DNA from 2 places in the Streptomyces sp. NPDC060002 genome. Region 2 is predicted to be linked to the other one. Evidence: riboswitches for the same ligand, from Rfam matches in the RefSeq annotation. Region 2 holds a riboswitch; the other holds the start of a gene.
The links. Region 2 has a riboswitch for cyclic di-AMP ahead of ACFWBD_RS37695 (M23 family metallopeptidase). Riboswitches for the same ligand answer to the same signal wherever they lie in the genome.

Region 1: another riboswitch for cyclic di-AMP. It lies ahead of ACFWBD_RS15870 (C40 family peptidase); the one in region 2 lies ahead of ACFWBD_RS37695 (M23 family metallopeptidase).

Annotation. Positions count from the first base shown of each region.
Region 1 is NZ_JBHWUW010000014.1:130,550-134,718, reverse strand. It holds partial or broken gene ACFWBD_RS15885 (ABC transporter permease) at 1-440, shown strand, start outside; partial or broken gene ACFWBD_RS15880 (ClpP family protease) at 398-847, shown strand; gene ACFWBD_RS15875 (hypothetical protein) at 855-1,169, shown strand; cyclic di-AMP (ydaO/yuaA leader) riboswitch at 1,512-1,723, shown strand; gene ACFWBD_RS15870 (C40 family peptidase) at 1,727-2,200, shown strand; gene ACFWBD_RS15865 (ATP-binding protein) at 2,259-2,741, opposite strand; gene ACFWBD_RS15860 (helix-turn-helix domain-containing protein) at 2,955-3,815, shown strand; gene ACFWBD_RS15855 (DUF397 domain-containing protein) at 3,825-4,067, shown strand; gene ACFWBD_RS15850 (8-amino-7-oxononanoate synthase) at 4,123-4,169, opposite strand, start outside.
Region 2 is NZ_JBHWUW010000075.1:21,487-25,655, reverse strand. It holds gene ribA (GTP cyclohydrolase II) at 1-142, opposite strand, end outside; gene ACFWBD_RS37710 (MarR family winged helix-turn-helix transcriptional regulator) at 294-809, opposite strand; gene ACFWBD_RS37705 (dihydrofolate reductase family protein) at 864-1,991, shown strand; tRNA gene ACFWBD_RS37700 (tRNA-Met) at 2,063-2,136, shown strand; cyclic di-AMP (ydaO/yuaA leader) riboswitch at 2,450-2,618, shown strand; gene ACFWBD_RS37695 (M23 family metallopeptidase) at 2,626-3,648, shown strand; gene ACFWBD_RS37690 (aldo/keto reductase) at 3,802-4,169, shown strand, end outside.

The DNA.
Region 1 (4,169 bases), on a different contig from region 2:
GTCGCGCAGCTGCTCCAGCAGGCGGCCGCGCAGCCTGCGGCCGCCTCGGGCACCCGGGTGAGGACGGTGGACGTGGTGGCGGCGCCGGCCGCCGACCCGCGCGGTTCGGCCCTCGGTGCGAGCGTGCTGCCGCTGGCCCTCGCCGGGATCGCGGCCGGCGCGGTGGCGTCCCTGCTGGGCCTGCGCGGGTCCGTGCCGTGATGGCGCTGGTCGGCGCCGCCGCCCTGGTCGGGCTGGTCGCCGCGGCGCTGGCGCACAGCTGGCTCGGGGTGCTCACCGGTGACTGGTGGGCGGAGGCCGCGGTGCTGGGGCTGTCGACGCTGGCGGTGAGCGCGGCGGTGGCGGGCTGTGCCGCGCTGCTCGGCACGCCGGGCATCGGAGTCGTGTCGTTCTTGGTGATGGGGACATCGCGCTGTACATCAACTCCCCCGGCGGCTCCTTCAGCGCGATGACGGCCCTCTACGACACCATCCGGTACGTCACCTGCGACGTGGAGACGACCTGCCTGGGCCAGGCGGGCTCGACCGCGGCGGTGCTGCCGGCGGCGGGCACTCCGGGCAAGCGGTACGCACTGCCGGGCGCGCGGATGACGATCCGCCAGCCGTCCCTGCCCGAGCCCTTCGAGGGACAGGCGAGCGACCTGGCCGTCCAGGCCGAGGAGCTGGCACGCACCCGCGCGAGCCTGGAGGAGATGCTCGTACGGCACACCGGGCGGACGCCGGAGCAGGTGACCGCGGACATCGAGCGGGACACGTTCCTCACCGCCCAGGAGGCCGTGGCGTACGGCCTGGTGGACGGAATCGTCCCCAGCCGCAAGGCCTCGGCCGGCACGCCCGGCGGGAGGTGAGCCGCCGATGGTGCCCGAGCTGCCCCCGCTGCCCCCACTGCCCGCGCTGACCCGCGCGGAGGCCGAGCTGACCGACGGTTACCTCGACGTGGTCGACATGCTCGGCCGGATCAACCCCGCCCACCACGGCGACACCTACCGCGGGCTGCGCGCCGCCCAGGCTCTGGTGACCAAGGCGGCCGCGCTGCGCGACGCGCTGACCCTGATGCACCAGCGGGGCGAGAGCGAGCTGCACGCGCCGACGCTCGCGCGGGCGCTGCGCGTCCTGGACGGGGAGCGCCGCACCGCGCGGGTCACGCTGCCCCCGCTCGCCGACAGTTGAGCCGACCGGCCGACCCCGGTCCGGACCCGGACACGCCGACGACGTGACGACCGGACCGGAGTCGAAACGGCCCAGAAGGCGTACCCCCGTTCGGCAGAACGTCTACTGTTCCCCCAGACGCCCAGAGGTTGCGCAAAAGGACGCACTTCGGGTGGAACAGGAGGCGTCACCGCTGGTGGGAGCCCCTGAGGCGCCCTGACACCTGATCACCCATCAGAGTGTTCACCCGAACGGGTGAGTGGTGAGTAACCCCACAAATCCCCGGTTCCGTTGGGAATTTCGGACATCGGTGAGCCAAGATCCCTGACTGACGACAAGCCCCCGCCACAAGCGGCGGGGCGGTCCGGGCGGACGCCGAGTCCTGCCGCCTCCCGGATGACCGGTCGACAGGAGTGCATCGGCAGGAGTGGAGGACCCAAGCACGACGGGTCGCCGGAACGGTCACGCCATGACCGGACCGAGCAGCCCTTGGGGTGAAGCCGCAGCAGCGGCCGGGCAACTTCGCCAGCCCGAATCCGACAGGTCATCCTTCACAGGCGGCTGACGAAGGGTTGCGCATGACTGCGCTCAATCGTGTCCCGTCGCTCATGGCCCGGGCCGGTACGGCCTCGGCTTTCGCCATCGCCGCCGTGGGCGGCTCGGTCGTGGTCCCGGGGCTCGCCCCCGACGCCGCGGCCGCCACACCGGCGACGAAGGCGCTCCAGATTGCGGCCTCCAAGAAGGGTGCCCCGTACAAGTACGGGGCCACCGGACCGAAGAGGTTCGACTGCTCCGGGCTCACGCTGTACTCGTTCAAGAAGGCGGGCAAGAGCCTGCCCCGGACGGCGGCCCAGCAGTACAACAAGACGAAGCACATCTCGTCGTCCAGCCGCAAGGCAGGCGACCTCGTGTTCTTCCACTCGGGCTCGAACGTGTACCACGTCGGGATCTACGCGGGTAAGGGCAAGATCTGGCACTCGCCGAAGACCGGCGACGTGGTGAAGCTCCAGAAGATCTGGACCAAGAGCGTCTGGTACGGGCGGGTCCGCTAGGGCCTGCCCGGGTCACGGGCTGGTTTTCCCGGGGCGGTGGGGGTGTCCTGACGCGCCTTCATCGCCCCGGGAGCTCACCCTCCGCCGGGGCCGTCAGAGCTCCGGTCACCGGCTCCGTCGCCGGGACGGCCCACGGGAGCTCGACGGTGACCGTCTTGCCGCCCTCCCGGGTGGGCCGCACTCTCAGCCTGCCGCCGCACTCCGCGGTCAGCCAGCGAATGATCACCATGCCTCGGCCGTTGTCCTGCTGGACGGCGGCCGGCAGTCGTTTGGGGAAGCGCGGGTGGCTGTCGGTGACCCCGACGCGCAGGTGTTCGTCGCGGTCGAGGACCAGCTCCACCGTGAAGGTGGGCGACTGCCCGAAGGTGTGCTGTACGGCGTTGGTGGCGAGTTCCGAGACGATCAGCCGGATGGCGTCGGCCGTCTCCGTGTCCGCCGGCAGACCCCATTCCCCGAGGACGTCGGCCACGAAGACGCGGGCCGTGGAGACCGAGGCGGGATCGCTCGGCAGAATGACGGATGCTTCCAGGTGATCTGCCATGGCGACGTCGTCCCTTTCCCACGGGACCGGGAGCCCGACACGGTGCGGATGGTTCGAGTACGGTCCCGGACTGGTGCTTCTTCGCCAGACTGCCATTACCGCGCCGGTCACGGGTGGGATCCACCAGGATATGCATATATCTGTCGCCCAATGCGGTGAACTCTGCGACGGCAGAGCGTATTTGGTCGGCCCGATAGGAGTAAGGAGGGACCCATGCAGCACGGTCCCGCGGTGCGTCGCCGAAAGCTGGGCGCCGAACTGCGCAATCTGCGCGCCCAGGCGGGGCTCACCAGTGGTGAGGCGGCCCGGCTCGTGGGCTGGCACCAGTCCAAGGTGAGCCGCATCGAGACCGGTATCAGTGGATCGAAACCGGCCGATGTGCGGTTACTCCTCGACGCCTATGGGGTCGAGGATCCGCAACTGCGGGAGCTGATGCTGGCGTTGGCGAGCGACGGCGGCAGTGGCGGCCGGGACCACTGGTGGCACGCCTACCGCGGGGTGCTGCCGCCCACCTATCGGGACTTCATCAGCCTGGAGTCGCAGGCGAGTGCGATGCGCACCCTGGAGACGACGGTGGTGCCGGGACTGCTGCAGACGCCCGAGTACGCACGCGCGGTGACCAGGGCGGCCGTGGAGGGGAGCGACGAGGACCAGCTCGACACCCTGGTGGAGGTACGGCTGGCCCGCCAGGACGTGCTGCGCGCGCAGCCGCCGCTGGAACTGTGCGCGGTACTGGACGAGGCGGTGCTGCGGCGGGAGGTGGGCGGACCCGAGGTGATGGCGCGACAGCTGGGCCGGCTCGTGGAAGCCGCCCGATTGCCCCAAGTGCGGCTCCAGGTACTGCCGTTCGCCGCCGGAGCCCATATCGGGGTAACCGGCCCTTTCGTTATCTTCTCATTTTCGCGCACTTCTGATCTGGACGTGGTTGTTCTCGACCACTTGACGAGTAGCCTCTATCTCGAACGGAAAGAAGACCTCCAGGCCTACACCGAGGCCTTCAACGCCCTTCGGGCGCACGCCCTTTCGCCCGGGGACTCATCGGATTACATCGCCGCGATAGCCGACGGCGCGTAAGGAGGCACCATGTCCGCACCACCGCGGAACGTACCTTCCAGTACCGATCCCGACCGTCTCCCGGATGTGCGGTGGCTGCGCAGCAGCTACAGCACGGGAGCGAACAACTGCGTGGAGACCGCCCGGCCGGCCTCCGGCCCCTGGGCCGGTCTGCTCGCCGTACGCGACTCCAAGGACCCGGCCGGACCCGCCCTGCTCTTCTCCCCCGAGAGCTGGTCGGGCTTCACGGCGGTGTTTTCGCGGGTTCGCTGACCGCACCGGAGTAGCCGGAGCAGTCAGCGGCGGTCCACGGCCGTGTCACGCCGACTCATGGTCGTGTCTCGCCGATCACCCGTACAGCGCGTTCCAGCTCGG
Region 2 (4,169 bases):
CGCCGAGGACGACGGCGATGTGTTCCTGGCCGTCGGCGAGTCCGTGGAAGGTGACCAGTTCGGCGTCGACGGAGTAGCCGTCGGGGAAGCGCAGCGGTACCCGGACGCGGGCGCGTGGGGTGGCGGAGGGGGTGTCGGGCATGCGGTCTCCCGGGTCCGGAGGACGGTGGCAAGGCGGCACCGGGCCGCTTTGTGCTTCAGATTTGAAGCAGATCCAACGAATCGAGACCCTACCCCATGCTTTAAATTTGAAGCAACGGGATTGTGGCGCGCACCTCATGCGCCCGCGGTGATCAGGTTCCCGAACAGGGCGACGAGCGGCGGCGCCACGGCAGTTCCCGCGGGGCCGCCTCGTCGCCGTCCTGGAACCCCAGCACGACCTGCGTGAAGATCTCCTCCAGCTGCCCCACCTGCTCGGGAGTGAGCCGGTCGAAGAGGGCGGAGCGGACCGTCTCGACATGGCCGGGCGCCAGGTTCTCCAAGGCCGCCATACCCTGGTCCGTCAGGGCCGCGACGGTCCCGCGCTTGTCCCAGCGGCACTCCTCCCGCCGCAGCAGTCCGTCCTTCTCCAGGCGCGTCACCGCGTACGTCAGCCTGCTGCGGGTGATCTTCAGCTGCTCCGCGAGGTCGGTCATCCGCAGCCGCCGCTCCGGTGTCTCGGAGAGGTTGGCGAGGATGGAGTAGTACAGATGAGGCAGGCCGGCCTCCTGCTGGAGCTGCCGGTCGATCGCGTCCTCCAGCAGGAGGTAGCCGGCGACGTAGGCGCGCCAGGCGCGCTGCTCCTCAGGGGACAGCCAGCGAGTCGTCATACAGCCAGTGTAGGTTTGTTTCAAACTTGAACCAAGACCCGGGGAGCCGCGTCGATGCCGTACCCGTACGTCCTGCTGTCCGCCGCCGTGTCCCTCGACGGCTACCTGGACGACACCACGCCCGAGCGCCTGCTCCTGTCCGGCCGCGCCGACTTCGACCGCGTCGACGAGGTACGAGCCTCCGTCGACGCCATCCTCATCGGCGCCGGCACCATCCGCGCCGACAATCCCCGGCTCCTCGTGAACTCCCCCGAGCGCCGCGCCGCCCGGGTGGCCGCCGGCCGGCCGCCGTACCCCCTCAAGGTCACCGTCAGCGGCTCCGGCGACCTCGACCCGGCGGCGAACTTCTGGCACACGGGCGGCGAGAAGGTCGTGTACACGACGGAGAAGGGCGCCGCACGGGTCCGCGCCCTCGGCATCGCCGCGGACGCCGTCCCGCTCGGCCCCGAACTGGACTGGCGCCGTCTCCTCGAACACCTCCACGACGAGCGCGGGGTACGGCGCCTCATGGTCGAGGGCGGCGGAACGATCCACACCCAGCTGCTCCGGCAGGGCCTCGCCGACGAACTCCAGCTGGTCCTCGCCCCGCTCTTCGTGGGCGACCCGGCCGCGCCCCGCCTCTTCGGACCCGGCGGCTACCAGGGCGGACGCCTGCGCCTGGTGGAGAGCCGGCGCATCGAGGACGTCGTCCTGAACCGCTACGAGCCCACCGCCCCCGGCGCCGGACCGCTGCCCGCCGCAGCCGACAGGCACTGGCTGGCCCTCGCCTGCGAACTCGCGGCCGACTGTCCGCCGTCGGAGACCGCCTTCAGTGTCGGTGCGGTGATCGTGGCCGCCGACGGCACGGAGCTGGCCCGAGGCCACTCCCGCGAGGCCGGCGACCCGGTCGTGCACGCCGAGGAGGCGGCCCTCGCGAAGCTCGACCCCGCCGACCCCCGGCTGTCCGCGGCCACCGTCTACAGCAGCCTCGAACCCTGCGCCCGCCGCTCCTCCCGCCCGGCCCCCTGCGCCCGCCTCATCCTCGACGCGGGGCTGCGCAGGGTGGTCACGGCCTGGCGCGAGCCGGACACGTTCGTCACGGAGGCGGACGGGACCGGTCTGCTCACGGCCCAGGGCGTCGACGTCCTCGTGCTCCCGGAGCACGAGGAGCGGGCGAAGGAGCCGAACCGCCACCTCCTCTGAGGCCGCCGGGGCCCCGTGGATCAACCGATGTGCTTTCTGCCCCGCTGATGGCGTACAGTTGTGTTCATCGCCGCGGGGTGGAGCAGCTCGGTAGCTCGCTGGGCTCATAACCCAGAGGTCGCAGGTTCAAATCCTGTCCCCGCTACTGATGAACCGAAGGCCGGAATCCGAAAGGGCTCCGGCCTTCGGTCTTTTCGTCGACCGCTCCCTCACTCTTGGTGACCGGACGACCGCCCTGCGCATAACGACTGGGTCACCATCAAAACTTCCGTGACTGATGAAGCGTTTCCGGGGAATGTCGAGGCGCGGTCAACTCGCCCGTTTTTCACCGCTGCTGGCCCAAAAGTCCAGGCCGGAAATGTTGTTGATCAAGAGGAACAGCTTGGAAACCCACCCCCGGGTCTATTAACGTTCGATAACGCAGCGCGGTCGTCCCAGCCGGCACCAGAGTCGGCTCCGTGCGGCACGTGCCGAATCCCGCAAGGGAACCGGGGAACCACCACCTTGGGGTGAATCACGCGGAAGCCTTCGTGAACTCGCAGAGTCCACGACCGGTATACGCGCGTAGGAGACCTTCCCGCTCCGAACCCGTCAGCTAACCCGGTAGGCGACGGAAGGAAAGGAGTGCGCCCGCGTGGCGTCCAACCCGCCTGCCCCCGAGGCCCCTTACGCCCCCAGCCAGCGGTCCACCGAGACCTTCGGCTACGGCGGCTACCGCACCGACGAGGGCCCTTGGGAGGAGTGGAACCCCACCGCGGAGTCCACTCGCCCGGTACGCGGCAAGCACCGCGTCGCCAAGCAGCGCGGCGGCGGATTCGCCCGCAGCTCCACCGTCCTCGGCGTCGGCGTCATAGCCGCCGTCAGCGCGGGTGGCATGGCCAGCGCCAACACCGGCAAGGCGCCCGTCTCGATCTCGATGCCGGACCTGCCCAACGTGGGTTCGCTCATCTCCGACGACGAGCCCGCCCCGGAAACCGCCCCGGCCCTCGCCGGCTTCGGCTCCGAAGCCGCCGTGGACACCGAGGAGAACGCAGCCGACGCCGGCGAGGCACTGCGCAGCCGGATCATGGCGCAGGCCGAGTCACAGCAGTCGCAGGTCGAGGTCAAGGCCCTCGCCGCCGCGGCCAAGGCCGAGTCCGACGCCGCCGCCAAGGCCGAGAAGGAGGCGGAGGCCAAGGCCGCCGCCGCCAAGAAGAAGGCCGCCGAGGAAGCCGCCGCGAAGGCCGAGGCCGCGCGCCTGGCCGAGCTGGCCAAGCAGTACACGCTGCCGACCTCCTCGTACACCATCACCTCGACCTTCGGCCAGGCCGGTGCCCTCTGGTCCTCCGGCTACCACACGGGTCTGGACTTCGCCGCGCCGACGGGCACGCTCATCAAGGCCGTCCACAGCGGCACCATCACCGAGGCCGGCTGGGCCGGTTCCTACGGCTACCGCACCATCCTGACTCTGGACGACGGCACCGAGCTGTGGTTCTGCCACCAGTCGTCGATCAGCGTCAGTGTCGGCCAGAAGGTCGCCACCGGTGATGTGATCGGCCGCGTGGGCGCGACCGGGAACGTCACCGGGGCCCACCTCCACCTCGAGGTCCACCCGAACGGCAGCGCCGACGGCATCGACCCGGCGGCCTGGCTGCGCGGCAAGGGCCTCAACCCCTGACCGGTTCCTCTCCCGAGGACACCCTGATCCACCCCGGCAGCCCCGACGCCCTCCGCGTCGGGGCTGCCGTCCGTGCCGTCCACAGGCGCCGTTCACATGTTCTTCGCGTCACGCCCGGAATGGGCGGGCCGTCGGCGCCCGTTGAGACGAAGCATGACTTCTCTTCGCAAGCTCGGCTCCTCCGACCTCGAGGTCTTCCCGCTCTCCCTCGGCGGCAACGTCTTCGGCTGGACCGCCGACGAGACGGCCTCCTTCGCCGTACTCGACGCCTACGCGGCCGCGGGCGGCAACTTCGTCGACACCGCCGACTCCTACACGGCGTGGATCGAGGGAAACAGCGGTGGTGAGTCCGAGACCATCATCGGCAGGTGGGTGAAGGCCCGGGGCAACCGCGACGACGTCGTGATCGCCACCAAGGTGAGCCAGCACCCCGAGTTCCCCGGTCTGACCGCCGACAACATCAAGGCCGCCGCCGACGCCTCGCTCCGCCGTCTGGGCACCGACCACATCGACCTCTACTA